One region of the Paraburkholderia sp. BL17N1 genome, then DNA from elsewhere that is predicted to be linked to it. Evidence: riboswitches for the same ligand, from Rfam matches in the RefSeq annotation. Region 1 holds a riboswitch; each other region holds the start of a gene.
The links. A riboswitch is a leader RNA that binds a small molecule or an ion and turns the genes downstream of it on or off. The one in region 1 is predicted to bind cobalamin.

Region 1 (7,601 bases):
CGACTGCAACGCGTGCGGGTTGTGCCGTTGCAAGAACTCGCGGGTGTCTGCGTCGTTCAGGTACGCGTCAGTCACGAGCGCATATTGATGATCCGCGATCACGCGCGCCGTCGCATCGTAACCATACAGATAGTCGACGGTCGCGGCGATTTCGGCCGCGCCCTTGTACCCATGGCGCTTCACGCCATCCAGCCATTTCGGATTGACCACGCGCGAGCGGATCACGCGCGCGATCTCCTCATGCAGCGTGCGCACGCGCGGCGCCGCCGGATTGCTGTGGTCGGCGTGATACACACTCGGCTGATCGCCGGCCAGATGCCGCACCGCGGCGACCATGCCGCCCTGGAACTGGTAGTAATCGTTCGAATCGAGCAGGTCGTGCTCGCGGTTGTCCTGGTTCTGCAGCACCACGTCCATTGCGGCGAGACGCGCGCCGAACGCGTGACGCGCTTCTTCGCCCGCACTCTTTTGCGTGTACGCATAACCGCCCCACGCCTGATACGCGTTCGCAAGATCGGCGTCGGTTTGCCATTGGCGCGAGTCGATCATGTCCTGCAGACCCGCGCCGTAGGCGCCGGGCCGCGCGCTGAATACGCGCCAGCCGGCGCGCTTGCGCGCTTCGGCGGCGTCCATGCCGCGCGCGATCAGCGCATCGCGTTCGCGCAGCACGCGCGCGCGAATCGGATTCAGGTCCTCGGGTTCGTCGAGTTCGGCGACGGCTTGCACGGCGGCGTCGAACAGATGCATGACGTTGGCGAAGGCATCGCGGAAGAAACCGGACACCCGCAAGGTGACGTCGATTCGCGGCCGGTCGAACGCCTCGATCGGCATGATTTCAAAATCGGTCACGCGATGGCTGCCCGGCGCCCACTTCGGCCGCACGCCGAGCAACGCGAGCGCCTGGGCGATATCGTCGCCACCCGTGCGCATGGTCGCGGTGCCCCAGACGGACAGACCGATGGCGCGCGGATAGTCGCCCTTCTCCTGCAGATGCCGTTCGATCAGTTGCTGGGCGGATTTCAAGCCGAGCGACCAGGCGGCCTGGGTGGGAACCGCGCGCGTGTCGACGGAATAGAAGTTGCGGCCGGTGGGCAGCACGTCAGGCCGGCCGCGCGACGGCGAACCGCTCGGCCCGGGCGGCACGAAACGGCCTTCGAGGCCGCGCTTCAACTGAAGCATTTCCTGCGGACCGCAGGCGTCGAGCCGCGGCAGCACGTCGTTACGCAGACGCTCGATAACTTGCTCTGCTTGCGGCAAGCCGGCGGCCGTCGTGGTTACCGACGCATGCGTTCGATCTCCGCACACGTCTCGCAGCAACTCAGCCGCCAGCAACTCCAGCCGCTCACGCGTATCGCCGCAGTGCCGCCAAGGCGCATCGCTCACACGCTGAAGTACATCGGGACGCGGACCGTCCCACACCGCCGACCAATCCACCGACAACGGATCGAACAGATGATCCATCTGCAGATCACGCGCCAGCGCATCGATCAAGCCGGCCTTGCCGCCTTGCCCATCGCCGACAGGAAAACGCCCCAATGCCAGCAACGTATCGCGTCGCTGCACGCCATCGGGCGATTGCCCGAACGTATGCAAACCATCGCGAATCTGCGCTTCCTTCAACTCGCACAGCCACGCATCGACGCGCGTGAGCAGCGCGTCTTCGTCGTCCTGTCCGTTCGGTGCGGCGAGACTGAGTTCCTCATGCAGCTTATGGTCGACGATGGTCGCCAGAATCGTGCGCCGCAACAGCTTCGAGCGGCGCGGGTCGACCATCAGCGCTTCATAATATTCGTCGACCTGGCGCTCCAGGTCCTGCAAAGGCCCGTAGCTTTCGGCGCGCGTGAGCGGCGGCATTAAATGATCGATGATGACAGCCTGTGCGCGGCGTTTCGCCTGGCTACCCTCGCCCGGATCGTTGACGATGAACGGATACAGATGCGGCATCGGCCCGAGAATCAGATCGGGCCAGCAGGTATCGCTCAACGCGACGCTTTTGCCGGGCAGCCATTCGAGATTGCCGTGCTTGCCGACATGCACGATTGCGTCGATACCGAACTGGTGACGCAACCAGAAATAGAACGCCAGATACGCATGCGGCGGCACGAGTTCGGCGTCGTGATAGCTCGCGTAGTCGCCCTGCTCGCGCGAACGCGCCGGTTGAATGCCGACGAACACCTGTCCGCAACGCCAGCCCGCGATCATGAAGCGGCCGCGTCGCAGCGTCGGGTCGAGCTCCGGCGCGCCCCAACGCGCGTTCAACGCCTGACGCGTTTCGGTGGGCAAAGCGTTGAAGTGCGCGAGATAGTCGTCGAGTGCGAGGCTTTGCAGTGCGGGACGCAAATCGCGCACGACCGGATCGTTGGTCACGCCTTCGGTAAGCTTTTTCAGCAGCGCATCGCCGCCCAAGGGCAGATCGGCGAGACGATAACCTTCGTCGCCCAGCATCGACAGAATGCCGACTACCGATGCCGGTGTATCGAGTCCCACGCCATTGCCGATGCGCCCTTCGCTCATCGGATAGTTGGCGAGGATCAGCGCGAGTTTCTTGTCCGCGTTATCGAGTGAACGCAAACGGCACCAGCGGCGGCTCAGTTCGGCGAGAAAACCCACGCGTTCAAGGTCCGGCTGATAACGCACCACGTCGACCTGAGTATGCGCACAGCGGTACGCGAGTCCCTTGAAACTGATCGCGCGCGTGATGATGCGGCCGTCCACTTCCGGCAGCGCGATATGCATGGCGATATCGCGCGAATTGAGGCCCTGATTGTCCTTGACCCAATCGTCGCGATTGCCGCCGCTCAGGATCACCTGGAGCACCGGCGCATCACCGGCGAGCGCGAGCGGCTCGGGGTCGTCGATCGCGGACGCGGCGAATGCGGTCGTATTCAGCACCAGCGCCACCTCGTGCTGCGCGCACAGCGATTGCACGACGTCGCGGCTCATCGCATCTTTCAGCGAGGTAATCGCGATCGGCAGCGGATTCAGACCTTGCGATTCGAGTGCGTCGATCAGCGCGTCGAACACCGCCGTGTTGGCAGCCTGCAGATGCGCCTTGTAGAACAGGATCGCCGCAACCGGTGCTCCCTGTTTCCAGCGCGCCTGCCAGTCGGCCATGGTCGGCGTATCGCGCTCGGGATGGTAGAGCGTGGCGGCGGGCAACGCGCGCGGCGGCGCAGGTTCGCGTCCGCAGCCGAAGACGCGGTGGGCGATACAGCGCAGGAACGCCTCGGCATTTTGCGGGCCGCCTTCACGCAGATAGCGCCACAGTTGATGGCACAGATCCGCGCTTGCCGTGCTGCGCGCGAGCAGGTTCGGATCCTCCTGCAGATCGCCGGAGAACATCGCGAGCGTCTGCTGCTTGCGCTCGGCGAGCGCCACCACCTGCTCGATGCCGTAAGGCCAATACGCTTCGCCGCCCAGATGATCGACCACCACCACGCGCGCATGCTGCAAGACGTCTTCGAGATAAAAATCCACCGACGCCGGTTGCCGCAAATACGTGACGTTCGCGAGCCGCACGCTCGGGAAGCCTTCACCCAGCCGCGGAAAAACGCTCGCCAGCAGCGACAGCGTGGTGTCGGCGGAGCTGAGCACCACGATATCCGCGGGCTGCTGATCGATCCGGATCACGCCTTGCGTGTCGTCGACGAAACCGCCCGGCGTGGTGCGCAGCAGATGCATATGCGCTTACGCCTGCTGCGCTTCGACGCTCGACGGCATGCCCAGCGCCGCGTCGAACGCACGTTGCAACGCCGGCTGATCGAGGTCTTCACCAATCAGCACGAAGCGGCTCGGGCCGCTTTCGCCGGCCTGCCAGCGTCGATCGAAATAGCTGTCAAAGCGCCGCCCAACGCCTTGAATCACCAGACGCATCGCCGCGCCCGGCAGCGCCGCGAAGCCTTTGACGCGATAGATGGTGTTGGTTTCGACCAGCTGTTGCAGCGCGGCGATCACCGCCTCGCGCGACGACGCATTCGCCTGCACGACCACGGAGTCGAACTCGTCATGATGGTGGTCGGCGTCGTCGGCGGAGCCGTGGTGATCGTGACGCAAGTGGATCGTGTCTTCCGACGCCGCTTCGAGGCCCAGCAATGTATGCAGATCGAGCTGGCCCATGTGTGTGCGAACGATCTTCACTTGCGGCGGAATTTCCTCGCGGATCGAAACTTCGACCGCGCTTTGCTGCGCGTCGTCGAGCAAGTCCGTTTTGTTCAGAATCACCAGATCGGCCGCCGACAACTGGTCTTCGAACAGTTCGTGCAGCGGCGACTCGTGATCGAGATTCGGATCGGCCTTGCGCTGCGCATCCACGGCAACCGGATTATCCGCGAACTGGCCGCTCGCGGCGGCCGGGCCGTCGACCACGGTGACCACGGCATCCACGGTGAAGCTGTTCTTGATCTGCGGCCAGTTGAACGCCTGCACCAAGGGCTTCGGCAACGCCAGACCCGACGTCTCGATCAGCACGTGATCGATCTGCTCGCGGCGCTCCACGAGCTTTTCCATCACAGGGAAAAACTCTTCCTGCACGGTGCAGCACAAGCAGCCGTTCGCCAGTTCATACAGTTGGCCTTCGGTCTCGACGCCGTTTTCATCGCAACCGATGCCGCAACCCTTGAGGATTTCCCCGTCGATACCGAGTTCGCCGAATTCGTTGACGATCACCGCGATGCGCTTGCCGCCCGCATGCTGAAGAATATGCCGCAGCAGCGTGGTCTTGCCGCTGCCGAGAAAGCCCGTGACGATGGTGACGGGGATCTTGCGCATTTGAGTTTGCATCGTGAGGTCCATCCGTAGGAGTTGCACGTGCACGCCGGCGTGTTTTTCAGCGCATGCCGAGGCAAACGGAGCACACGCCCGGCCAGCCGCGACCATAACAAAACACGGGGACGAAAGTCGGCGTTGCCGCGACAACAGAAAAACAGAAAGCGGGAATGAGTCATGAACGCAGCGCCGCATCCCCGCGGCGTTCGTCCTTCGTTATCTGGCCGGTATCCGGGCTGGCGAAAGCGCCGCTTCCCCTTCCCGGACGAGTGATTTCTCGCCCAGTGGTGATATGCCGACGCGGCCTTGCGCGTGGACATCGAAGCCGGCTCCGCGGCGCTAACCGACTGCGTTTGACACGGCAGTTAGCACCACATTTCGCTTACCGTTGCGGGGGCAGCACAGGTTGGCCCGATCCATGGCAGGTGGGCACCCTGTTTCCCGTTTAACTGCATGCGCACGAGCGCGCACACGAGCACCAAAGTGCGTGCGAGTGTAGGCCCGCGGCCCGGTGCCGTCAAGGAAACCCCAGGCCGCAAGCGCTTATCGGACGGGGCGCCATGTGCTATCGTATGCGCGCGTTTGGTGCCCGCACATGCATTCGCGTGTGCAGTTAAACGGGAAACAGGCAGCGCGCCATGCGCTTAACCTGTGCTGTCCCCGCAACGGTAAGCGACCTGCGGCGCGATGTTGAATCGACTTGCGCCGCGCATGCGTTTTTTTAAGCCACTGTCCGGCAATTTCCAGCGAATGCGGACGGGAAGGCAAAGCGCGTGAGGCCGCCAGCCCGGATACCGGCCAGACGCGGAGGCGGCGAACCTCAGGGCAACATCGCGCCGCCGGCCGCCGGAATCCGCGAGGGACGGATGCGAAGGCGCTAAAGCACGACGCAGAGTGTCCGCGTAGGCGAGTTTCGTGTGAAACTCGCTACGAACCACGCATTGCGCCATGCCTGAATCCGTAGCACTGCATGACCCCAACGTCCGCCGTCTGGCGACCCTTCGCGCTTTACCCTTTCCCGCTTGTCACGACATGGCGCCCGCCGTGCACGCCGCGATGACCCGCGCCTGGCTGATCGGCGCCGGCCCCGGCGACGTCGAACTCATGACCATCAAGGCCACCCGTGCATTGGCGCAAGCCGACGTGGTGCTGGTCGACGATCTGGTGAATCCTGAAGTGCTGCAGTTCGCGCGCGCTGACGCACTGATCGTCTACGTGGGTAAACGCGGCGGTCATCCGTCGACACCGCAGGAAGACATCGTCGCGCAGATGCTCGAACATGTGCGGGCCGGGCGCAGCGTCGCGCGTTTGAAAGGCGGCGACCCGTTCGTGTTCGGCCGTGGCGGCGAGGAACAACAGGCGCTGCACGCGGCCGGTATCGAGGTGGAAGTCGTCAACGGCATCACGGCGGGAATCGCGGCGCCCGCGGCGATCGGGATTCCAGTCACGCATCGCGATCACGCGCAGGGCGTCGTGTTCGTCACCGGGCACGGCGCGGGCAGCGGCGAGCCCGACTGGGCCGCACTCGTGGCCACGCGCATGACGCTTGTGATCTACATGGGCATGCGGCGGCTCAACGATATCGTCGGCGCGCTGCTCGCGGCCGGCATGAGCGTCGACACGCCGTGCGCGGCGATCGAATCGGCCACGCGTCCCGAGCAACGCCATGCGCTAGCGCGGCTCGGTGAATTTGCCGACACCGTTGCGCGTGCCGGACTTGGGTCGCCGGCGATCGTGGTGATCGGCGGGGTGGCGTCGCTCGCATTGGCGCGTGAGGCGGCGCATGCGGAACGCGCTGCAACGCCGCTCGCGGACGGGACGGATACGCGATGAAAACGCTGAGCGTCGGCATCGGTTGTCGTTTGCACAGCTCGGCTGAGCAGATCGAAGCCGCGGTGCGCGGCGCGCTCGGCGCGCATTCGTTCGACGAAATCCGTACCGTCGCCTCGCTCGACATCAAAGCCCACGAGGTGGGCCTCCTCGAATTCTGCGCGAGTCATGCGCTGCCGCTGACACTCTTCAGCCTTGAACAGATTGCGGCGATGCACGTCGCGGTGCCTTCGGCGGCAGCGCGCGAGCACCTCGGCGTGGACGGCGTCTGCGAGCCGTGCGCGCTGCTTGGCGCGACGGCCGACGTCGCAGCCGGGCTCGGTGAATCCGTCATAGGCCATGCGCCTCGCGCCACGCTCCTCGTGCGCAAAACCGTTTATGCCGGCGTCACCGTGGCGATCGCCTCAACCACCGCTCACGCCGAACACCCAGACAACGACACACAGCAACAGGACCTGCCATGAAGACCGACCCCGAATCGCATCAACGCATGACCGAGCGCCGCCGCGAAGGCCACGAGAAAAAACAGGCCAACGCCACCGTCGAAAAAGGCCTGCTGATCGTCAACACCGGCACCGGCAAAGGCAAAACCACCGCTGCGTTCGGCATGGCCGTGCGTGTGCTCGGCCACGGCATGCGTCTCGGCGTGGTGCAGTTCATCAAGGGCGCGTTGCACACGTCGGAGCGCGACTTTCTCGGCGCGATCGCCAACTGCGATTTCGTCACGATGGGCGACGGCTACACCTGGAACACGCAGAACCGCGACGCCGATATCGCGACCGCGCGCAAAGGCTGGGACGAAGCGCGTCGCATGATCGAAAGCGGCGAGTACCAGATGGTGATCCTCGACGAGCTGAACACGGTGCTCAAGTACGAATACCTGCCGCTCGACGAAGTCCTGTCGGTAATCGCCGCGCGCGCGCCGATGCTGCATGTGGTGGTGACCGGCCGTCACGCGCCGGACGCGCTGATCGAAGCCGCCGACCTCGTCACCGAAATGCGCATCG
Region 2 (7,601 bases), 330 kb from region 1:
CGGCACCATCAGATCGGCGCTGCCGGGGCCGAGGCCGATCACAGTCAGTCGGCCACGCGCGCGGCCGATCGTGTCAGGATCGATGGCGAGCGGCGCCAACGCGAGCGCGACGCCTGCCGCCGCGTCGTTGTGCAGCGTCTCGTACGGAATGCGCAAGGCGGCGTGCAGCAGGTTGGCCGGCGGCGCGCCATCGTCGGGACGTGTCAGCGCGAAACGCAACGGCACGTTCAGGTTCGCTGCAGCCTCGATCAGCGCCGGGTCGGCCATGCGCTCAGAAGACGCCAGCAATGCCGCGAGCGACAGCGGCGCGAGACCCTGCGCGTCCAGTGCCTCGCGCACGCGTGTCGCGATTTCGCCATCCACGGCCGTGACCGCTGCGACCACGCTGCGTGGATGAATCACCAGCTCGTCTTCGCGCCCGTCCCATGCACGCGGCGTCACGCGAATCGCAAGACGCGCCGAGTCGGAGCGGGGCAGTTGCGCGTCATCGAGCCACGGCGCTTCGCCTTCGATGCGCGTGCTCTCGCCGGCCAGCAGGTCCGACACGAAGCGCTTGCCCTGGCCGAGATCGGCGAGCGTATAGCCCTCGGGCGGATTCAGCACGCAAGTGCCGAAACGCAGTTCGCCGCTCGTCGTGATGGCCGGTGGCACAGCCAGCAGCGCGGCAATCTCGCGCGCCATCACATTGACGCCGGCGAGACCGCCGAGCAGCGGCACGACCGCGCTGCCGTCTTCGGCGACGGCCAGCACCGGCGGCTCGACGCCCTTGTTCGACAACGACGGAGCCAGACAACGAATCACGATACCCGCCGCGCACAATGCGACGATCGGCGTGCCGAGCGCATACAGTTCCCGCAGATGCGCGCCGAGTTCGCTGTACGGCACGTCCGCCTCGACGCGTCCCTGCAACGCATGCACCTGGCTGCCCGCGTACAGCGCCTGGATGCGCCGCGCCGTCGCCAGCGCGCCCGCGCCGAGAATGACGATCGCGGGTGCGCTCATCCTTGCCATTTTTCCCCCGGCACCACGAGCAGCGAAAAATACGGCGACGCCATGGGATCGACTTCGGCGAGCGGCACGATGCGCTGATTTCCCATCGTCGCGCGTTCGACGTAAAGCGCGCGGTCCGCGAGACCGAGTTCGCCGAGCACGCGCCGCACCTTGTCGAAGTTGCGGCCGAGTTTCATCACGACGGCGGCGTCGGCATCGGCGAGACGGCGACGCAACTCGTCTTCGGGCAACACGCCCGAGAGCACCGACAAGCTTTGATTGCGATACACCAGCGGCGCGCCGAGCACGGCGGCGCCGCCGAGCATCGAGCACACACCGGGCACGACTTCGCTTTCGTAGCGCGCCGCGAGCCGGTCGTGCAGGTACATGTACGAGCCGTAGAAGAACGGATCGCCTTCGCAGATCACGGCGACGTCGCGGCCTGCGTCGAGGTGCGTGGCGACGATTTGCGCGGCGGTGTCGTAGAAGTCGGCGATGATCGCTTCATAGGAAAGCGGCGGTTCGAGCGCTTCGGTGGTCACGGGATAGACGAGCGGCAGATGCTGCTGGGCATCGTGCAAATGCGCTTCGATGATGCTGAACGCGTTGCCCTTCTTCCCCTTCGCGACAAAGTACGCGACCACCGGCGCCGCCTTCAGCAAGCGCACCGCCTTCAGGGTGATGAGTTCCGGGTCGCCGGGGCCGACGCCGAGGCCGAACAAACGTCCTTGCGCCGTCATTTATTCGACCTCCGTGGCGAGCGAGTTCACGGCGGCCGCCGCCATCGCGCTGCCGCCGCGCCGGCCATGCACCACCACGTAGGGCACGCCGCGGCTGTCGTCCGCGAGCATGGCTTTCGATTCGGCCGCGCCGACAAAACCCACTGGAAAGCCGAGAATCAGCGCGGGTTTGGGCGCACCGGCGTCGAGCATATCGAGCAGATGAAACAGGGCGGTCGGCGCATTGCCGATCACGACCACGCCGCTCGCCAGCTGCGGCCGCCACAATTCGAGCGCGGCCGCCGAGCGCGTATTGCCGAGTTCACGTGCGAGCGACGGCACGTCTGGATGCGTCAGCGTGCAGATGACCTCGTTGTTCGCCGGCAGCCGCGCGCGCGTGATGCCTTGCGCGACCATGCCGGCATCGCACAGGATCGGCGCGCCTTGCGCGAGCGCCGCGCGGCCCGCCGCGCCCGCGCCCGCGGAAAATTGCAGATCGTCGATCACATCGACCATGCCGCATGCGTGGATCACGCGCACCGCGAGTTTTTCGAGGTCGGCGGGAATGCGCGACAAGTCGGCCTCCGCACGGATCGTCGCGAAGGATTGGCGATAGATCTCCTGACCGTCGCGAATGTAATCAAGCATCGGTGTCACTCCGGGCGAGGCGTTCGAGCAGGTCGGCGGCCTCGCCGATCGTCAGTTGGCGCGCGACGCACTGGCCGAAGCCGGGCCGGCCGTCGCGCCGATAAAGGTCGTACAGGCCGGGCGCGGCGGCGAGCAGCGTGAACGGCGCGCAATGCGCGGCGGCGCACGAGCGCAAGCAGCCGCTCAGATGCACGTCCACGCCGGCTGGCAGCCGAGCCGCGAGGCGCAACGCGTCGTTCTTGGTGTCGGCGAGGCCCTTCACGCAGCCGCTCGATCCGGCGCACGCGATCAGGTGCGTGATCGCGTGTGCGGGATCGCAGGCGAGACCGAGGGCGTTCAGGCCGGACAACAAGATCGGAACGGCGTGCGTGGCGATGTCGGGTAATAGCACGCTTTGCCAGGGTGTCAGGTGAAGCGTGGCGCTGCCGTGCTGTTGCGACAGCGTGGCGAGTCCCGTTAGCGTGTCTGCATCGAGACGTCCCAGCGGTGGCTGGCCGCCGACGTGCCAGGCTCCGGGCACGCGTTGGGCGTGAGCGCCAAGGCGAAGGTTGGCGTCGGCTGGTGTAATGCGGTGCCAGTTGGCGAGCTTCGCGTTTCGCGTCAGTGGGAAGTCGAGATAGCGCTGGGCGTGATGCAGTACTGCGTCGACGGAATGCGCGGTTAGCAGGTGGCGCATGCGTGTGGCGTCGGCGGCGGCGAGGTCGAGGAATGTGAGGAGCAGCGCGCGTACTAGTGCCGGGACTTGTGAAGGCAGGATTGCGGCTAGAGCCCCTGTGTTGTTCACGCCCGGTTTTGCAAGCACGGTGCTTTGGCGTTGCATAAGCGCGCCGGCATAGGCGCTCACAGGCGGACAACCCGCGAACCCGAACACGAACCGCACGCCGTCCGCCTCTTGCGACGCCGCCAGCCACACATCGTGCGGATGGTCCACTCTCGCGAGCCGTTCGCCGCCGTCCAGCAACAGTGCGAATTTCGGCGACAGCGCCGCGAAACGCGCTTCGCTTTGCAGCATAGTGAGCAATTCGGCGCACAGCGGGCGTGTGTCGAACAGCGCGAATGGATCGCGTCCGGCAGCGGGGCTGATCATGACGTTGCGGACGTCGTCGGCCGAGACTGCGGCGGAGAGTGCGTGGGCAGTGCCCACTCGCTGCGCTGCTGCGTCCGGGGCTTTCGAGGCCCATTCATTCACAGCGTCGGCCGCCGCCATCGTGTTCGCACGGCCCGCCACGCCGTTCGCCGGCATCGGCCCAAGACCGGCGTCGATCAAAGCCGCGATCAAAGCCGCCTCTTCACCGCGCTTCACGCCACGCACCTGCACATTCGCGCGATTGGTCAACTCGATCACCCCGCCCGCGTGCCGCGCGCTAGCCTCCGCGATCGCCCGAGCCTGCGCCGCGCTCAATTCGCCGCCGGGCAGTTTGATCCGGCAAATCCCGCCGTCGCGCGCGGCGACGATGCGCAGCAGCCCCGGACACGCCGAGGGCCGCAGCGTGGCGGCCGCGTCGGATAAAACGGTGGAGGGCGTTGCTTGATTCAAGACGGACACCGGGTTTAGCGTCGCGCGACGGCCCGAGCATGCCGTGAGGCGGGCATGGCTGCGGCATCGGTACACCCCGCCCGATGTTGGCTGGCACGAACAGTCTCGCCGGCAGGTCTCCTGGCTGGCAGGTCATGGTCCGCTGCGGCCTTCCCGGTCGAACCAGTGGCGTGGAGCGCAGGCGGACTCGCTGCATACAGTTGCGGGGGCAGCCACAGTGGCACTGTGTTCCCTCTTCGGCCCCGAAGGGCACCGGCGGCTGTATTATGCCTTTTTTCGAACAGCACAACGAGGCTGGACGCTTTGATCGGCGTGGCACAGCGCATTATTTGAAGACACAGAATGAGGATGGATGCATGCCCGCGTGGCTGACGGTGGTGGGCATAGGCGACGACGGCTTCGCCGGCTTGGGGCGGCCCGCGCGGCGGGCCTTGCTGGAAGCGTCGGTGGTGTACGGCGGCGAACGTCATCTGGCGATGCTGCCCGCGCGTCTCGCCGCGCGCCGTGCCGCCTGGCCGCGTCCCTTCGATCTCGCGCCCTTGCTGGCCGAGCGCGGCGCAGCCGTGTGCGTGCTGGCGAGCGGCGATCCGATGCTGTTCGGCGTCGGCGCGACACTCGCGCGGCAATTGCCGGCGGGGGAATTGCGGGTGCTGCCGGCGCCGTCGTCGTTGTCGCTGGCGGCCGCGCGGCTCGGCTGGCCGTTGCAGGATGTCGCGACGGTGTCGCTGGTGGGGCGGCCGTTGCCCGCGCTGAACGCGCATCTGCACGACGGCGCGCGCATGTTCGTGCTCAGCGCGGACGGGCGCACGCCCGCGGCGCTCGCGGCATTGCTGAACGCACGAGGTTACGGGGCGACCCGCATGAGTGTGCTGGAACACCTGGGCGGCGAGCTGGAGCGGCGCATCGACGGCCGCGCGGATCAGTGGTCCGCGGGCGACGTGGCCGCGCTGAACCTGATCGCGCTCGACTGCCGTGCTACCGAAGGTGCACCGCGTCTGCCGCTGACCTGCGGTTTGCCCGACGATGCGTTTCGTCACGACGGCCAGTTGACCAAGCGCGACGTGCGCGCGATCACGCTCGCGCGCCTCGCGCCGACGCCCGGCGAATTGCTGTGGGATGTGGGCGCGGGCAGCGGCTCGATCGGCATCGAATGGATGCGCGCGCATTCCACCTGTCGCGCGATTGCGATTGAAGGGCACGCGGAACGGCAACGTTTCATCGAACACAATCGCGATACGTTGGGTGTGCCGGGGCTGCAACTCGTGGCGGGGCGCGCGCCTGAGGCGCTGCAGGGGTTGCCGGTGCCGGATGCCGTGTTCATCGGCGGGGGCGTGACCGTGCCGGGCGTGCTGGAGGCATGCTGGGCAGGTCTGCGCGAAGGCGGGCGGCTGGTCGCCAATGCGGTGACGTTGCAAGGCGAGGCGGCGTTGACGGCGTGGCGCGAGCGGCATGGCGGGACGTTGACACGGATCGCATTGGCGGACGCGCAACCGCTTGGCGGGTTCGATACGTGGCGGCAGGCGTTGCCGATCACGCTGCTGGAGGTGACGAAGCCGGCGAGCGGCGAGGGCGTGAACCTCGTGGGAACCGAAACCGTGATTAACGCAACCAATGCGACGAATGCGGTGAATGTGCCGAATTCCAGGCGTGCCGCAAGTGCCGGAAGCGGTATGAGCGCCACGAATGTCACCAACACGACCAACTCGACCAACACGACGAAAGCGACGAACACGACCGGCGCCACCCCCACCGACCCATCGCCAGAACCCTGATGCGCGAAGAAACCCCCGAACAACCCGCGCCGCTGCGTAGCGGCTACACGACCGGCAGTTGCGCCACCGCGACGTCGCTGGCGGCGGCGCGTCTGTTGCTCGCGGGTGTCGTCAGCGAAGTGGCGGAGATCGTGTTGCCGAAGGGGCAGCATGTGCCGATGCCGCTGGTGTTCTGCCGCCTGATCGGGAATGGCGAAGAAGGCGCGGAAGCCGGCACGATCAAGGACGCCGGCGACGATCCCGACGTCACGCACGGCGCGCTCGTCTTCGCGCGCGTGCGCCTCATCGCCGAAGCGGGCGTGATATTTCGCGCGGGGCCGGGCGTCGGCACGGTGACGCGCGCGGGGCTGACGCTGCCGGTCGGCGAACCCGCCATCAACCCGGTGCCGCGCAGAATGATGGCCGAGCATCTGGCCGAACTCGCGGCGGAGCATGCGTACGGCGGCGGCTTCGAAGTAACGATCGGCGTGGAAGGCGGCGAAGCGCTCGCGCTGAAAACGATGAACCCGCGTCTCGGCATTCTCGGCGGGCTGTCGATCCTCGGCACCACCGGCATTGTGCGTCCGTTTTCGTGCTCGGCGTATATCGCGTCGATTCATCAGGGGATCGACGTCGCGCGCGCCAACGGCTATACCCATCTCGCCGCCTGCACCGGCAACGCGAGCGAGGACGCGATGCGCGCGCACTACGGCCTGCCGGATATCGCGCTGATCGAAATGGGCGACTTCGTCGGCGCGGTGCTCAAGCATATGAAGCGCGCGCCGGTCGAGCGCCTGAGCGTGTGCGGCGGCTTCGGCAAGCTCAGCAAGCTGGCGGCGGGCCATCTCGATCTGCATAGCCGCAATTCGAGCATCGACCTCGAGCGGCTCGCGCAATGGGCCGCCGAACAGGGCGCCGACGACGCGCTTCAGGCGGCGATCCGCGCAGCCAACACGAGTCAGCAGGCGGTCGCGTTGGCGCACGCGCGGCAGGTGCCGCTCGGCGATATCGTCTGCCGGCATGCGCTGGCGGTAGCGCGCGAGATCGTGCCGCCGCAGGTCAACGTCGAAATGTTCGCGATCGATCGCGAGGGTAAGCTGATCGGAGCCGCGCAATGAAAACGAAGCGGATTCTGCTGCTCGGCGGCACAGGCGACGCATTGCGGATCGCGCGGCAACTCGCGCCCGAGCACGTGTATAGTCTCGCCGGCCTCGGCAAGGTGCCTGACGATCTGGCGTGCACGGTGCGAGTCGGCGGCTTTGGCGGCAGCGAAGCTATGACGCGCTACATCGTCGGTGAAGGTATCGATCTCGTGATCGACGCGACGCACCCGTATGCCGCGCAAATCAGCGCGAACGCGGCCGAGGCGAGCCGCGCCGCGCGCGCGCCGTATTGGGCATTGCGCCGCCCGGCGTGGCAACCGCAAGCCGGCGACGATTGGCGCATGGTCGGCGACTGGAGTGAACTCACGGATGCGCTCGCGCCGTTCATAAAGCCGCTCTTCACGCTCGGCCGCGAACCGCTCGCGCATCTCGACGAGATTCCGCCGCATCAGTTCTGGGTCGTGCGTTGTCTCGAAGCGCACGCCGACACGCCGCGTGCGCGGATCCTCGCGGCGCGCGGTCCATTCACGCTCGAAGGTGAGCGTGCGCTATTCGCCCTGCAAGCCTTCGACGTGGTGGTCAGCAAAAATAGCGGCGGCCAGGCGACTGAAGCAAAACTCGAAGTCGCGCGTGAACGCGGTTTGCCGGTCGTGATGCTGCGCCGACCTGAATTGCCGGTAGCAGAGAGGGAATTCGAAAGCGTTTCCGATCTGCTCGACGCGCTGCAACGCGCAGTCTGAATCGCGCATGCATGCCACGCCGCCTCAACGAATCAGGGAGTAGTGAATGACGGTGTTTTTTATCGGCGCGGGTCCGGGCGACCCCGAACTGATCACGGTGAAAGGGCAGCGCC
Region 3 (7,601 bases), on a different contig from region 1:
TCGACAGGCGGTTGCCTTTGGCGAGCACGCGCATGTCCGCGAGTTCGTCGTGCTCGCGTAACGCGGCGAGCGGGATAAGCGGAATCTTCTTCTTGAACACCACATCGACGAGCACCCAGCGGGGCGTTTCCTGCGACGACTTCGCGTCGTAGTAGGGACTCTTCTTGTCGAACTGCGTCGGGTCGGGATACGCAGTGGACGATACCTCCGCAATGCCCGCGATGCCAGGCTCCGGACAGCTCGAGTGATAGAACAGCACACCGTCGCCGACCTGCATCATGTCGCGCATGAAATTGCGCGCCTGATAGTTGCGCACGCCGGTCCACGGCAATGTGCGATGCGGTGCCTTGGCGAGATGGTCGATGCTTGCTTCGTCCGGTTCGGACTTCATTAGCCAGTAGCGCATGAATCGAATTGAACGTTAAGGGGTTGAAGATGCGGAAGAAATCGGCCAACAAAAAACAGCGCCCAAAGAAAAACGGCACCGAACCGAAGTCCGATGCCGTTCTAAATAAGGTCCCCGCCTTAGCCGCTAGGCCGGCATCCTGAACCGGGGGTTCAGAATTGGTCGCAGTTAGCAACACTTCGGGTACATCAGACAGAGTGACGCGCACACCCGTGCTACAAATTTCCGCAACCGTGCACATGGCATTGGTTCAAGGAATATATGACCTTGGCGAACCAGGCAGGGAAGCTAAACCGATGAAGCTGAAAAACGAACTACCGATTGAACTCAAACGTTTGCTGAATCTTGCACACCTTGTGCTCACACATTCCGTTTGAATCCGCCGCCGATCTCAGGACCGGCAGCACGATAACACATGTACCTTATTGCACGCTGTACTGCTCAATCACAGTACCTAGTTGTTCGTTCATTTGATGCATTGTACGCCGGATTTCTTCAGCGGGAAATGCTTCTCCGTGTCTCACGCTCGATTGCAGTCTAAGCAGTTCCGATGCCAGCGACAGCGCAGCCATGACGGCAATGCGATCCGTGCCGCGCACGTTGCTGTTATTGCGGATCTTCGACATTTCGGCGTCGACGCGTGCAACCGCTTCGAGCAGCGCCGCTTCCGTTTGCGGCGAGCAGGCGAGGCGATAGGGCACGCCGAGAATCGATACTTCGATCTGCTTGGTGGTCATGCATTTTCTCCGTGGCGGGTCACGTCGCTCCCGGCTTCGGCTACTTGCTGAGCCGGCTCGAGCAGATCGAGCTGGTTGTCCGGCTCACTGTGCGCGCGCGCACGCGGCAGCTTCTCGAGGATCGCGTTCAGGCGCACTTGTGCGTCGTCGATCTTCGCCGAAAGCGCGTCGCGTTCCGCCTGCAGCGCGTTACGTTCCTCGCGCAGCATTGCAAGTTCCGTGCGCGTGGCTTCGGCGTCGGCGCGCGATTGCGCGAGTTGCTCTTCGAGCGCGAGTCGCGCCTCATTGTGGCGCTGGCTGATCGCGATCAGCTTGCCGATATTTTGTGAAAGTGTTTCGAGTTCGGTGAGCATCTGCTGCGTCCTCTAAAGACATCGCATTTTAGCGCGGAATGTCGCAGGTTCCGACAATTGTCTCGTTTCGAGACGTAACAACATCGCTTTGTGCAGGCTTTTTATCGACCATATGATGAAAAAGTACTCACGCGTCGGACAAGAGCCTGCACTTAACAGAACACATGGCCTGCGATCTCACCATTCTTGACGGACTCCGAGGCCGCTCCTAAACTGCCCGCACTCTGGTGCCCGCGTGCGGCTTTTTTTCAACGGCCCACGCAGTTAAACGGGAAGCAGGGCGCGCGGTTCATCTGGATTCAGCTAAACGCGCCAACCTGCGCTGCCCCCGCAACGGTAAGCGACCGCATTCGTCATGCAAGTCGATCCCGCTCGCGAGCTGGAAGTTCAACTCGCGAGTGTGCCACTGCGCGTCTCGCGTGGGAAGGCGGGATCGATGCGTCGCCAGCCCGGATACCGGCCAGAGGGAGAGGCACGTCCCGCGCGAAAATGTTAAATACGCGGGCGCCTCGTTACGCATCGGCCTGCGGGGAAGCGGGCCGCGCACGCTATCCACAGGACGTTCACCCCATGCTGTCCCCCTTCGCCCGCGCGGTGCTGCTCGCCTTTGCGAGCCTGCCGATCGTCGTGCACGCGCAAGTCGCGTCTTCATCTTCTGCTTCATCTGCTTCGTCTCCGTCGGCGGATTCTTCGAGTTCGGTGTCCTCTTCGGCGGTGCTGTCGCCCGTGGTGGTGACCGCGGATCGCGCGCCGCAAGCGCTCGCCGACACGATCCCGCAGACCTCGCTGTTCGATCAGCAGGATATCGCCGACACCACCGCGACCGATTTGCCCGGCCTCCTGCAACTCGCGCCCGGCGCGCAAATCTCGCGCACAGGTGGCCCCGGTTCGACGACGAGCCTCTTTTTGCGCGGCGCGTCGTCGACGCAATCGCTGCTGCTGATCGACGGCGTGCGCGTCGATTCGGTGAGTCTGGGTGCGTCGCAACTCGCGCAGATCCCACTCGACCAGATCGATCACGTGGAGGTGGTGAACGGCAACGTGTCGGCGTTGTACGGCTCGGGCGCGATCGGCGGTGTGGTGCAGGTGTTCACGAAAAACGGCGGCGATCACCCGCCGCGTTTCAATTTTTCGCTCGGCTACGGCAGCTATCACACGCAGACGCAGCAGGCGGGCGTGAACGGTGCATTGGACAAGGACGGCAACACGACCTTCAGCATTTCGCTCGCGCGTTCGAAGGACGACGGCTTCTCGTCGCTGAATACGAAGGAGGCGCCCAGCGCCAATCCGAACGCGAACGGCTATCTGAACGAGAGTATCTCGGCTTCGCTGCGCCACAAGTTCAACGACAAATGGGACGCCGGCGCCAGCTACTTGCAGTCGAATGGCAACAACAGCTACGACAACGCGTACGGCGTGCCGACCGATCTGAACAACCTGTATAGCAAGGTGCGCCAGGTCTCGGTGTTCGCGAACGGCAAGCTGACCGACTGGTGGACCACGCACTTCATCGTCGCAGAAGGCGACGACCGCAGCGTGTCGAACACCAACGGGGTGTACAACGGCCGCTTCGATACAGACAATCGCCAGTACACATGGCAGAACGATTTCGCGCTGGCCGCGCAGCAGAAACTGCAGGTCGGCTATGAGCATCTCGATCAAAGCCTCGATTCGGACACGTTCGCGGCGCCGGACCGTCATGTGGATTCGGGCTTCGTCGGCTATACGGGACGCTTCGGGCGCAACCAGTTTCAGGCCAACGTGCGGCGCGACCAGTATTCCGATTTCGGCGGAGCGAACAGTTACTATCTCGGCTACGGTTTCGACATCACCGGCCATTGGAAGGTGACCGCAAGCTATTCGGATTCGTTTCGCGCGCCGAGCTTTGACGATCTGTACTATCCGATCAGCGGCAATCCGGCGATCCAGCCGGAGCGCAGCCATTCGATCGAAGCCGCGCTGCAGTACGCATCGAATGCGCTCGGCGTGATGCGCCTTTCCGCATTCCAGACGCGCTATTCGAATCTGATTAACTACGAGCAGGTGACGCCCGGCATCTATCTGGCCGAGAACGTCGGCCATGCGAAGGTGCAGGGCATCGAAGGATCGTGGAGCGGCCATGTCGGCAAGACGGACGTGCGCGCGTCGCTGACGCTGCAAAATCCCGTCGACCTCGACAACGATGCCGACCTCGTGCGGCGCGCCCGGCGCTTCGGGGCGCTGACGGTGAACCGCAGCATCGCCGGGTGGCGGGTGGGCGGCGAATGGATCGTGAGCGGCCCGAGCAACGACAGCAGCGGCAAGCTGGGCGGCTATGGCGTGGTGAATCTGTCGGCGCGCTACAACATCACGAAAGCATGGTACGTGGCCGCGCAAATCCAGAATCTGTTGGACAAGGACTATGAAACGGCCTACTCGTATAACTCGCCACGGCGTGGTGCGTATCTCACGGTTGGTTGGCAGCAGCAGTGACGCTTGCGCCCTGTCGTTGAGTTCGCGCAGATGAATCGCCATTCGAGTTCGATGCCCGCGACACTGCGCGTGATGAGCGCGAAGCGCGCGGCCGCGATCTGGCTGGCGCTCGCCCTGATTGCGCTGGCGGTGCTGATGGCGTCGCTCGCGCTCGGCAGCGTATCGCTCGCGCCGATGCGCGTGCTGGCGGCGCTGATGCCGTCGCATGCGCCGTCTGTCGGCGCCGCCGACCTGACTGCGGAAATCGTCCGCACGTTGCGATTGCCGCGCGCGGTGGCCGGCTTTGCCTGCGGCGCGTTGCTCGCGTTGGCCGGCGCGTTGCTGCAGGTGCTGTTGCGCAATCCGCTGGCCGAGCCTTACGTATTGGGCGTATCGGGCGGTGCGGCGAGCTTCGCGTTGGTCGCGATGATCGCCGGTTGCGCATGGTGGATTGTCGACGCAAGCGCATTCGCCGGAGCGTTCGTGTCGATCCTGCTGGTGCTCGGCCTCGCGCGCCGCGAGTTGTGGCGCGGCGAACCGCAGGACACGTCGCCGCGTTTGCTGCTGACCGGCGCGGTGATCGCGGCGGGCTGGGGCGCGCTGATTACTTTGCTGCTCAACCTCGCGCCCGATAACCGCTTGCGCGGCATGCTGTTCTGGCTGACCGGCGACCTCAACGGCGGCGCGATGCCGTGGACGGCGCTCGTCGCGCTCGTCATCGTGCTGGTTGCGATCGTGCCCGCCGCGCCGCGTCTGAATGTGCTGCTGCGTGGCGACGCCGCCGCGCAGGCGTTAGGCGTTGCGGTGATGCCGCTGCGTCTGCGGGTGTATCTGGTGGCCTCGCTCGCGGCGGCCGCGGCGGTGACGACGGCGGGCACCATCGGCTTTGTCGGACTGGTCGTGCCGCACATGCTGCGGCTCGCGTTCGGCAACGATCAGCGCATGCTGTTGCCGGCCGCCGCACTCGGCGGCGGCGTCGCGGTGATGGGCGCGGACCTGATCGCGCGCACCGTGATCGCGCCGGCGCAGTTGCCGGTCGGCGTGATCACGTCGATCATCGGTGTGCCGGTGTTTCTGTGGATGCTGCTGCACAGGCGCCGATGATGCAAACCCGTCACGCTCCTTCTCATGAAGCGACCCTCAGCGCGCAACGTCTGACCTTGCGCGTCGGCGCGCGCACTTTGCTCGATGCCTTCACGCATACCTTCTACGCCGGCGAAATCTGGTGCATCGCCGGCCCGAACGGCGCGGGCAAGACGACTTTGCTCTCCACGCTCGCGGGTTTGCTGCAACCGTCGGCGGGACATGTCGAACTCGATTGCGTGCGCCTCGCCGACTGGCCGCCAATGCCGCTCGCGCAACGGCGCGCGCTGATGCCGCAAAGCGCGCCCGACGCATTCAGCGCGAGCGTGCTCGATATCGTGATGCTGAACCGCTTCCCGCATCTCAGCGGCTGGGGCTGGGAGCGCGAAGCCGATCGCGAAGCGGCGCACGCGGCGCTGGATCTGTTGGGACTCGCCGCATTCGCCGCGCGCGATGTGCTGTCGCTCTCGGGCGGCGAGCGGCAACGTGTGGCGCTGGCGGCGGTGCTGTGCCAAGACGCGCCGTTGCTGTTGCTCGACGAACCGTTGTCGCATCTCGATCTGCATCATCAGATCGACTGCCTCGAAGCGCTGGCCACGTGGACGCGCGAGCCTCGGCGTACAGTGATGTTTTCGTGCCACGACCTGAACCTCGCGCGCCGTTTCGCGACGCATGCGCTGCTGCTCGACGGCGCGGGCGGCGTGTATGCGGGACCGGTGCGCGACGTGCTGACGCAGACGCTGGCGAGCCGTGCATTCGGCTACCCGTTGATTCTGATTCGCGACGGCGAACACGAGGCGCTGATTCCCGCACCGCGCACGCGTCACGAATCGCCTGCCGGCCATGACACGCCGGCAAGCTGATCGCTTCATTCCAACATTCTCTTTCAGACATGCTCATGACTTCATTGCCACGCTTGCCCGGATTGCCCGAAGTCGAACCGCTCGATCAAACGCTGCGTGACGAGTTGCAGCACATTATCGATACCAAGACGAAGCCGCCCGGCAGTCTCGGCCGGCTCGAAACGCTCGCGCGTCAGATGGGCCTGATCCAGCGCACCACGCATCCCACCGTGAGGCGCCCAGCGATGATCGTGTTCGCCGGCGACCACGGCGTTGCCGAGGAGGGCGTGAGCCCTTATCCGCAAGCGGTGACCGCGCAGATGGTCGCCAACTTTCTCGCAGGCGGCGCGGCGATCAATGCGTTGAGTCGCGTCTCGGGCATCGAACTCGAAGTCGTCAACGCGGGCATTGCGACGCCGTTGCCATCCACCGCGGGTCTTATCGACATTCCGGTTATGGCCGGCACCCGCAACTTCGCGCGTGAACCGGCCATGAGCCGCGACCAGGCAATCGCCGGGATGCAGGCGGGCGCGGTGCGCGTGCGGCATCACGCGGCGCTCGGCACCAATGTGATCGGCTTCGGCGAGATGGGCATTGCAAACACCTCGGCGGCCGCGTGTCTGATGAGCCGCTTGTGCGGCGTGCCGATCGACGAATGCGTCGGCCGCGGCACGGGGCTCGACAACGCGGGGCTCGCCAGGAAGCGCAACGTGCTGGCGTCGGCGCTCGCGCGTCACCCTGTGTCCAGCGATCCGCTCGACGTGCTCGCCACTTTCGGCGGCTTCGAGATCGCGATGATGGCAGGCGCGTATCTCGCGGCCGCCGAGGCGCGCATGACGATTCTGGTCGACGGCTTCATCGGCACCTCGGCCTTGCTGATCGCCGACGCCTTCGCGCCGAGCGCGCGCGAGTACTGTGTGTTCGCGCATGCGTCGAACGAAGCGGGGCATCGGCGCATGCTCGATCATTTCGGCGCGCTGCCGTTGCTGTCGCTCGACATGCGGCTCGGCGAAGGCACCGGCGCGGCGCTCGCGGTGCCGTTATTGCGCGCGGCAACGGCGTTCGTCAACGAAATGGCGAGCTTCGAATCGGCCGGCGTCGCGAATCGCGATGCGTGAGCCGTTCGATCTTTCAGACAGAAACGCACGCCTCGCACGATCATGAATCCGCTCGCTGAACTGCGGTACTTCTTCACAGCGCTCGGCTACTTCACGCGCGTGCCCGTGCCGCGCTGGGTCGGCTATGAGCCGCACTATCTGAACGCGGCGGCGCGTTATTTTCCTCTCGTCGGCGTATTGATCGGCGTATTGAGCGCGCTGGTCTATCTCGCCGCGCTGCGTGTATTTCCCGCGGGCGTGGCGGTGCTGTTGTCGATGGCCGCGTCACTGCTCGTGACCGGCGCGTTTCACGAAGACGGCCTCGCCGATTGCGTCGATGCGTTCGGTGGCGCCTATACGCGCGAAGACGTATTGCGAATCATGCATGATTCACGCATCGGTGCTTTCGGTGCTGTCGCGCTCGTCGTCGCACTTGCGTTGAAGTGGCAAACGCTCGCCGCATTGCCGCCGATGCGCGCCGCAAGTCTGATGATTGCCGCGCACGCGGCGAGCCGCACCTGTGCGATCAGCTACCTGGCCACACTCGATTACGTGCGCGCCGAAGGCAAGGCCAAACCGGTCGCGCAGCGCCTGAGTGCCGGGGCGTTCGTGTGCGCCGCGATGTTCGGTTT
Region 4 (7,601 bases), 1.4 Mb from region 1:
TGAGACCGCCTCCCAGGATGTCGTCGATTCCATCGATTCCTGAGGAAAGGCGGGCCGGCTTGTCGGCGGCTTGTCTGTTTGACATGGCGTAGCGTATTTGACGTCGATGGATGGCTGTTGGTTATTCAGCCGGTACGGCGAGAATGCAAAATCCGTGCCGGTTGACGGATTCATGCGCCGGCGCGCTCCTTCACCAGTTGAATGAAGCGCGTGGCCGCGCTGTTGTGCAGTGCCGCGGGATAGGCAAGGTGCAGCGGCGCGCTGAGTTTCGAAGGGTCCGCGAGCGTGCAGTACACGGTGCCCACCTGGTCGTAACGCTGCATGGAAGCGGGCACCAAGGTCACGCCCAGACCCGCCGCCACGAGGTTGATGCCCGACACCATGCGCGGCACTTCGCGGGCAATGCGCGGGACGAAGCCCGCTTGCCGGCAAGCGGCGAGGATGTCGGCATACATGCCGGGTGCGCCCGGACGGCGGACCAGAATGAAGTCTTCGTGCGCCAACGCTTTCAGCGACACTTGCGGCCGCTTCCTGCCCTTGAGCAACGGATGACCCACCGGCAACACCACGACCATCGGTTCGTCGAGCAGCAACTCGAACGCCACGCCCTCGCGGGCGTCGACCGGCTTGCGTAGAAACGCCGCCTGAATCTGGCCCGCAGCCAGACGCTCGATGATCTCCGCCGCGTTGAACTCGGCGAGGTCCACGGCGACTTCGGGGCAGACCGCGCGAAACGCGCGGATCGCCTCGGTCGTGAATGGATGGAACGACGCGGAACTGGTCAGGCCGATGGAAATCGTGCCGAGTTCTCCACGCGCAATCCGGCTCGCCCTTTCGACGGACTGCTGCAGATTTTTCAGCAAGCGTTGCGCGTCTTCCGCAAAGGCCTGACCGGCCGGCGTCAAGGTGACGCCGCGCGGCATGCGCACAAAGAGTTCGAAACCGATCTCTTCTTCCAGCGTTCGAATCTGCTGCGAGAGCGGCGGCTGTTGCATGGCTAGCCTTTCTGCCGCGCGCGTGAACTGGCCTTCTTCGGCGACCGTCAGAAAGTAACGCAGATGCCGCAGCTCCATGGTGTTTCGTCTCCTCACCAGCACATGAAGGCCGGTTCGATGCCATACATACTAAATATGAATGGTGCATGAAACAGGTATTTTACATTTACCATGTCCGCTCCTACGATCTCGTCCATCGCATTCCGTCCGAACCAGGCCGGTGTGACGGTCGGTATTCGCCTCCGGTTCCGAGTATTCGGTTTCTCTACGACGGATTTGACGATGCGCCGCGTTCAAGACTGTGCACGGCGATCAGGAGCAAGCTGCATGACTTTGAATCGTTCACGACGTATTGCGGCGTTGTGTATGTCGACAGGCGCGGCAGTGCTGATGACGTTTGCGCAATCCGCGTTCGCGGTCCATGCTTACGAGCCGCATCTGAAGCCGGTGGCGACGATCTCCAACACGCGCTTCACGCTCGACACGCCGCAAGGGCAAGCGCAATTCCCGCTGTATCTGTCGAAGGATTGGAACGTTGCGCAGCCGCAGGTGACGCGCGCGGTCATCGTGATTCACGGCAAGCTGCGCAATGCGGACGTGTACTTTCGCACCGCACAGAATGCTCGCGATGCCGCGCATGCGGACCCCGACGCTACGCTGCTGATCGCGCCGCAGTTCCTCGCCACGCTCGACACGCGCGTACACGACGAGCCCGCCGATCTCCTGCGCTGGACCGGCGACGCCTGGATGGGCGGCGAAGCGGCGCGCGCGCCGCTGCCGATCAGTTCGTACGAGGTGCTCGATGCGATCGTCGCGCGTCTCGCCGATCGCAAGCTGTTCCCCAATCTGCGGCATGTGGTGTTCGCCGGGCATTCGGGCGGCGGCCAGGTCGTGCAGCGTTACGCCGTCGCGGCGCGTAATATCGCCGCGTTGACCGGCGAAGGCATCGACGTGCGTTACTTGGTGGCGAGCCCGTCCACGTATGCGTATTTCGATGCGCAACGGCCTGACGCGCAAGGTATTGCCGCGCCGTTCGATGTCGCGCAATGTCCCGACTTCAATCAATGGAAATACGGCATGGACAACCGGCCGCCGTATCTCGACGACCGCACGCCCGCGCAACTCGAAGCGATCTATGCGTCGCGCCGGGTCGACTACCTCGTCGGCGGCGCTGATGACGATCCGCAGCAGAGCGCGCTCGACAGAACCTGCGCAGCCGAAGCGCAAGGGCCGCAACGCGTGGCGCGCGCAGAAGCGTACTACCGGTATATCCAGTCGCGTCATCCAGACGGCCTGAAGCAGCACTTTCATATCGTGCCGGGCGTGGGGCACGACGGTGCGCGCATGTTGACGTCGGTATGCGCGTTGTCAGCAATGTTCAACACTTCGGGATGCGGGCAATGAGCGAAGCGGCCTTCAATCAGCGCGACGGTGTCGCGGCTGGAGCCGATGCACCGAACAGCTTGAGTCCGTCGATGGTGCGGCGCGCGATCTTCGCCTCCGTGCTCGGCAATGGACTCGAGTGGTTCGACTTTCTGATCTACGGCTACTTCGCGAAGATCATCGCGCAAGTGTTCTTTCCCGGCGGCAGCGGCTTCGTGTCGATCATGCTGACGCTTGCGACGTTTGCCGTCGGTTTTATCGTGCGGCCGATCGGCGGCATTCTGCTCGGCATCTACTCGGATCGCGCGGGGCGACGCAAGGCGCTCTCGCTGCTGATCATTTCGATGGCGGCCAGCACGTTGCTGATGGGTCTCACGCCGGGCTATGCGAGCATCGGCATCGCTGCGCCGCTGTTGGTGGTGCTTGCTCGCTTGTTGCAAGGGCTATCCGTGGGCGGACAGTTCGCGACGGCTTCCGCGATGCTGGTCGAGTACGCGCCCTCGCACAAGAAGATGTTTTACGGCAGCTTCAACATGTCGGCGCAAGCGTTCGCGTTGCTGCTGTCGTCCGGCGTCGGCTATCTGCTGACCACGCAGCTCACGCATGAGCAACTGGTGGCGTGGGGCTGGCGTTTGCCGTTTCTGTTCGGCGCGCTGGCGGGGCCGTTCGGCTTCTATATCCGGCATCGCGTGGCCGAGTCACCGGAGTTCGAGCGGCTGCTCGAACACAAGGACAAACCGCCGCGCGTCACGATCCGCCAGTTCTTCCGCGACAACGGCGACGCGGCGATTTGCGCGATGGGTGTGATTATCGTCGGCGCGGCGACAAATTATGTCTGGCATTCCTATCTCTCGGTGTATGTCGAACGGCAATTGCATTTGCCGTTGTCCACCGCGTTGCTCGGCGCGTTCGTGTCCGGTGTGCTGAATCTGTTTCTGTTTCCGCTGTCCGGCAAGCTCGCCGATCGTTATGGCGCATACCGGCTGTTCTATCCCATCGTGATCGCGTGGATGGTCTGCGTGTATCCGCTTTATCACTTCGTCGTGACGAATCCGACGCCGGGGCACCTGTTCATCGCGCAGATGATCGCGACGCTGTTCCTCGCCGCCATGTCCGGCGCGCATCCCGGCATGCTCGCGACCTTGTTCCCCGTGCGCAGCCGTTCGGCGGGCGTGGCGCTGTCGTACAACATTGCGGTGACGCTGTTCGGCGGCATGGCGCCGCTCACCATCACCGGCTTGACGCGCGTGACCGGCAGCAGCCTCACGCCCGCGTTTTACCTGATTTTTGCCGGCTTCGTGTCGCTCGCGATGGTGTACTTCACGCGCGCCGGACGCATGTCGAGCGGCGCGGCGGCTAGACCCGCCACTCATTGATCGACCACGAGCCTATTGCATGACCCAGCCTTTCATCACAGACGACGAACGCGCGCCGAATGAACATCCGGTCGCGGTCGTGGCGAGCCGGCATCTGAGCGTCACGACGCGAGCCGGCAGCGGCACGGTGCCGGTGTTTTCCAACGGCGATTGGCTCGCGCCGACGCGCGATGTCCAACGCGCCGTGATTCTGATTCATGGCCGCCTGCGCAACGGCGACACGTATTTCGAACTCGCGCAGCGTTCGTGCGCACTCGCCGGCGCCAGCGTAGCCGATACGCTGCTGATCGTGCCGCAGTTTCTCGCGACCGCGGATGTCGACGCGCATGAACTGCCGCCGTCCACGTTGCATTGGGACTGGACGAGCTGGATGGCTGGCGAGAACGCCGAAGGTCCCGCGCCGATCAGTTCGTTCGATGTGCTCGACGCGATTGTGGACACGCTGGCGTCGCGCGAGCAGTTCGCGTCGCTCGCCGAGGTGGTGATCGCGGGACACTCGGGCGGCGCGCAGGTCGTGCAGCGCTACGCAGTGGTAGCGCGAGACGAGGCGTCCCTCGCGGCGCGCGGTATCGCGCTGCGCTATGTGGTCGCGAATCCTTCGTCGTATGTGTACTTCGATGCAATGCGGCCGGTTGGGCCGGTTGCGTCTGCTGTGTCCGGCGAGTTTGCGGCATTCGATCGGGCGAGGTGTCCGTCGTTCAATCGCTGGAAGTATGGGCTCGAGGATTTGCCCGCTTACTCTCGCGACGCGGCTTCAGCGGCCACGCTCGAAGCGCGTTACGCGCAGCGTGACGTGACCGTGCTGCTTGGCGGCGCGGATTGCGATCCGCAGCATCCGGCACTCGACCGCTCGTGCGCCGCGTTGACGCAAGGTGAACACCGGCTCGGGCGCGGCCTGGCTTACACGCGCTATATGGCGTTGCGGCATCCCGAAGGATTGGCGACGCATCGGACGTTTGTGATCGATGGTGTCGGGCACGATGCCAAGGGGATTTTCGGATCGGCGCAGGGGCTGGCGGCTCTATTCGGTACGGGATTGTAATGACGGTGACCGAAGCGCGGTCTTGAGGAGTCGGCCTTCCTGGGTATGAAGCGTGCTACCGCGCTTGTACCTGCGAGTGACTTCAAGGACCGCGCCGACATGAACAGAACCCGATTGCTTGCCACCGCGCTCGCCGCTGCGTCGCTGGGCGTTTTGCTGACCGGCGGTGCGTATGCCGACGATGCGCCTAGCCCTTGCACATCCCTGAAGCGGATCGTCGCGGCGGCCCCTGGCGGGCTCACCTCATTGACGTCGGACGACGGCAAGGGCGTCGCGCAACCTTACGGCGACGACGCGCAATGTTCGGCGAGTCACGGTGCCTATCAATGCACGTGGACGCCGCATCACGACGCCGGATCGAATGCCGACGCGCTGCAAGCTGTCGCGGCGGACGTCGCATCGTGTCTGCCCGACGCGACGCACGATCAGAATTCGCCGGGACGTCAGCACTTTTATCTGGGCGCGAAGGGTAAGCGGACCGATATCACACTGACGCCGACCGGGTCGAACAAGCTGCGTCTGGTGGTGTCGGGTAAGTAAGCCGCCGGGCTAGAGCGGCTAGTGTGTCGCCGGCCACCATGTCCAGCCGCGCGACGAGTGCCGCAACTCGATGATCGAAAGTGGCGCGATTTCAATGCGCGGAAAAACGATGGGCGATGTTCCGAGCGTATACACGATCGCTGCCCGCAGCACCGGCGCGTGGGTGACGGCGACCACGTTGCTCGATGCACGATCCGTCTCGCCGTCCAACAACGCTTCGAGCCATCCTCCTACCCGTTTCACGAGTTGACTGAACGACTCGCCGCCGTGAGGCGCGGCGTCCGGATCGCGCGTCCATGCGGCGACGTCTTGCGGCGCTTCGGCGGCGAGGTCGGCGAGCCGCCGTCCTTGCCATGCGCCGTAGTTCAGATCCGCCAGGCCGGCGTCGACCGACGCCGTGAGGCCCAGCGCCGTCGCCGTTTCGCGCGCGCAGGCGGCCGGGCTGACGAAAGCCGGTGACTCTTCCGCGATCGCCAGGCGCAAGCGTGCGGCGTGGGTTTGGGCTTCGGCGAGGCCGCGGGCGTCGAGTGAATCGTCGGCGGGAAAACGGCCTGCGCGCTGGGCCGCGGTCGATGCGTGGCTGACCAGTAACAGCCTTGTGTCCATTCCGTTCATGTCCTATCAAGCCACGTCCCGAAGCCCAACGCCGGCGGCATGAAACGTGTGTTTTGCGTTGCCGGGTGCCGAAGTTTAGCGCGTAGAATAGCGGGACTGCGAAGCGCGGAAGCCGGTGAGAGCCCGGCGCGGTCGCGCCACTGTAATCGGCAGCACAAGCCGAAAGCCAGACCTGAGCTTCGCACCAATCCTCTGCAATGACTATCGGGGCGCGTTACCCCAGGAGATGTCCATCATGACCGAAGCTGTTTTCGATCCCGCCAATCAGCCTGTTGCTCAACCCACGCCGATTCCGCTGCGCGAGTTGCTGCCCTGGGTCGTGTTCGGCGGTTTGCTGTTGCTGCTCGCGCTTTACTTCGTGGGTGCGGAACAGGGTGCCACCTCGCTGGTGCCGGGCATGTACGTGCATGAGTTCGTGCACGACGGCCGCCATCTGCTCGGCTTTCCCTGCCACTAACGGAGTCGACCATGGTGGGTAAATTGTTGGTACGCGGGATGCTTGCAGGCATCGCCTCGGGACTCCTCACGTTCGGCTTCGCGCGGGTGGTGGGCGAGCCGCAGGTCAATCAGGCCATTTCATTCGAAGAAAAGGCCGACGCCGCGAAAGGCGAGGCGCCCGAGCCTGAGATGGTGAGCCGCGACACGCAGCGGGGTATCGGCTTGTTGACTGGCGTGCTGACTTACGGCGCGGCATTCGGCGGCTTGTTCTCGCTGGTCTTCGCTTACGCTTATGGCCGAGTGGGCGCGTTGAGCCCGCGCGCGTTGTCCGCATGGCTTGCGCTTGGCGCGTTCATTGCGCTCGCGATCGTGCCGAATCTGAAGTATCCGGCGAACCCGCCCTCGGTCGGCGACCCTGAGACGATCGGGACGCGCACGGGGCTGTTCTTCCTGATGATTGCGATCTCGCTGGCGGCGATGGTGTTCTCGCTCAAGGTGCGGCGCCGTGCGGCGATGAAACTTGGCGCGTGGAACGGCTCGATCGTGGGGGCGGTGGTGTTCATTGTGATCATCGCGGCGGTGCAGTTGTCGATGCCCGCGATCAACGAAGTGCCGGAGGCTTTCCCGGCGGTGCTGCTGTGGAAATTCCGCGTCGCGGCGCTCGGCATGCAGGCGATTATGTGGGCGACGATCGGGCTGCTGTTTGGCGCACTGGTCGAGCGGATTGCGTTGATGCGGGTGGCGGGGCGGTCGGCGGTGAAGTCGGCTTGATTGGCATGACGAGTGCGGCCGCTTCGGCGGTTTCGCTCAACGGTTCGCTCGCCGTGCTTCGCTCTCCGCAGTTTGCGCGCAGCGGTCAAGATGGGTTCTGCGTCAAGGAGTTGGGGCGGTTGTGGGGTGGTTATCCACAGGCTTCTGAACAATTTCTGTGGATAAATTCGCCCGCGATGCTCAAGAGCTACAAACATCTGTTCCGTTCGAATTTAACAACTTGGTTGCTGCACACGGCCTCCGGTTGTCCGCACCATCGGGACAGGGCAGGTGTTTTGCGTGACCATTCAGGGCGACTCCGGTCGCCCTTTTTTATCAGGTTGCTTGCTGCGCGTTCCCGGATTTGTCCGATGTCAGGGCTGCGTACACGACCCGCGCATTGATTCTGCATGTCGGCACAATTCCCCTCCTGATCTGCGGACACTCTCTCGTTGCCTGCGC

Region 2: it holds a riboswitch for cobalamin, as region 1 does, so the genes downstream of both, cobG (precorrin-3B synthase) here and cobW (cobalamin biosynthesis protein CobW) in region 1, are expected to answer to the same signal.
Region 3: it holds a riboswitch for cobalamin, as region 1 does, so the genes downstream of both, B0G82_RS01750 (TonB-dependent receptor) here and cobW (cobalamin biosynthesis protein CobW) in region 1, are expected to answer to the same signal.
Region 4: it holds a riboswitch for cobalamin, as region 1 does, so the genes downstream of both, B0G82_RS27915 (CbtB-domain containing protein) here and cobW (cobalamin biosynthesis protein CobW) in region 1, are expected to answer to the same signal.

What each region holds. Positions count from the first base shown of each region.
Region 1 covers NZ_RBIW01000002.1:3,129,707-3,137,307, forward strand. The annotation lists gene cobN (cobaltochelatase subunit CobN) at 1-3,681, opposite strand, end outside; gene cobW (cobalamin biosynthesis protein CobW) at 3,688-4,779, opposite strand; cobalamin riboswitch at 4,969-5,262, opposite strand; cobalamin riboswitch at 5,331-5,582, shown strand; gene cobA (uroporphyrinogen-III C-methyltransferase) at 5,821-6,597, shown strand; gene B0G82_RS33985 (cobalamin biosynthesis protein) at 6,594-7,058, shown strand; gene cobO (cob(I)yrinic acid a,c-diamide adenosyltransferase) at 7,055-7,601, shown strand, end outside.
Region 2 covers NZ_RBIW01000002.1:3,457,143-3,464,743, reverse strand. The annotation lists gene cobJ (precorrin-3B C(17)-methyltransferase) at 1-1,002, opposite strand, end outside; gene B0G82_RS35475 (precorrin-2 C(20)-methyltransferase) at 999-1,730, opposite strand; gene B0G82_RS35470 (precorrin-8X methylmutase) at 1,731-2,357, opposite strand; gene cobG (precorrin-3B synthase) at 2,350-3,894, opposite strand; cobalamin riboswitch at 3,987-4,166, opposite strand; gene cbiE (precorrin-6y C5,15-methyltransferase (decarboxylating) subunit CbiE) at 4,251-5,666, shown strand; gene B0G82_RS35455 (cobalt-precorrin-5B (C(1))-methyltransferase) at 5,666-6,763, shown strand; gene B0G82_RS35450 (cobalt-precorrin-6A reductase) at 6,760-7,488, shown strand; gene cobM (precorrin-4 C(11)-methyltransferase) at 7,535-7,601, shown strand, end outside.
Region 3 covers NZ_RBIW01000001.1:388,083-395,683, reverse strand. The annotation lists gene B0G82_RS01770 (EVE domain-containing protein) at 1-406, opposite strand, end outside; RNA gene ssrS (6S RNA) at 514-695, opposite strand; gene B0G82_RS01760 (cell division protein ZapA) at 829-1,143, opposite strand; gene B0G82_RS01755 (ATPase) at 1,140-1,496, opposite strand; cobalamin riboswitch at 1,705-1,976, shown strand; gene B0G82_RS01750 (TonB-dependent receptor) at 2,067-3,968, shown strand; gene B0G82_RS01745 (iron ABC transporter permease) at 3,999-5,051, shown strand; gene B0G82_RS01740 (ABC transporter ATP-binding protein) at 5,051-5,893, shown strand; gene cobT (nicotinate-nucleotide--dimethylbenzimidazole phosphoribosyltransferase) at 5,929-6,990, shown strand; gene B0G82_RS01730 (adenosylcobinamide-GDP ribazoletransferase) at 7,033-7,601, shown strand, end outside.
Region 4 covers NZ_RBIW01000002.1:1,776,003-1,783,603, forward strand. The annotation lists gene B0G82_RS27880 (ATPase domain-containing protein) at 1-85, opposite strand, end outside; gene B0G82_RS27885 (LysR family transcriptional regulator) at 171-1,073, opposite strand; gene B0G82_RS27890 (alpha/beta hydrolase) at 1,323-2,399, shown strand; gene B0G82_RS27895 (MFS transporter) at 2,396-3,754, shown strand; gene B0G82_RS27900 (alpha/beta hydrolase) at 3,774-4,796, shown strand; gene B0G82_RS27905 (hypothetical protein) at 4,896-5,336, shown strand; gene B0G82_RS27910 (histidine phosphatase family protein) at 5,355-5,942, opposite strand; cobalamin riboswitch at 6,006-6,148, shown strand; gene B0G82_RS27915 (CbtB-domain containing protein) at 6,187-6,408, shown strand; gene B0G82_RS27920 (CbtA family protein) at 6,420-7,160, shown strand.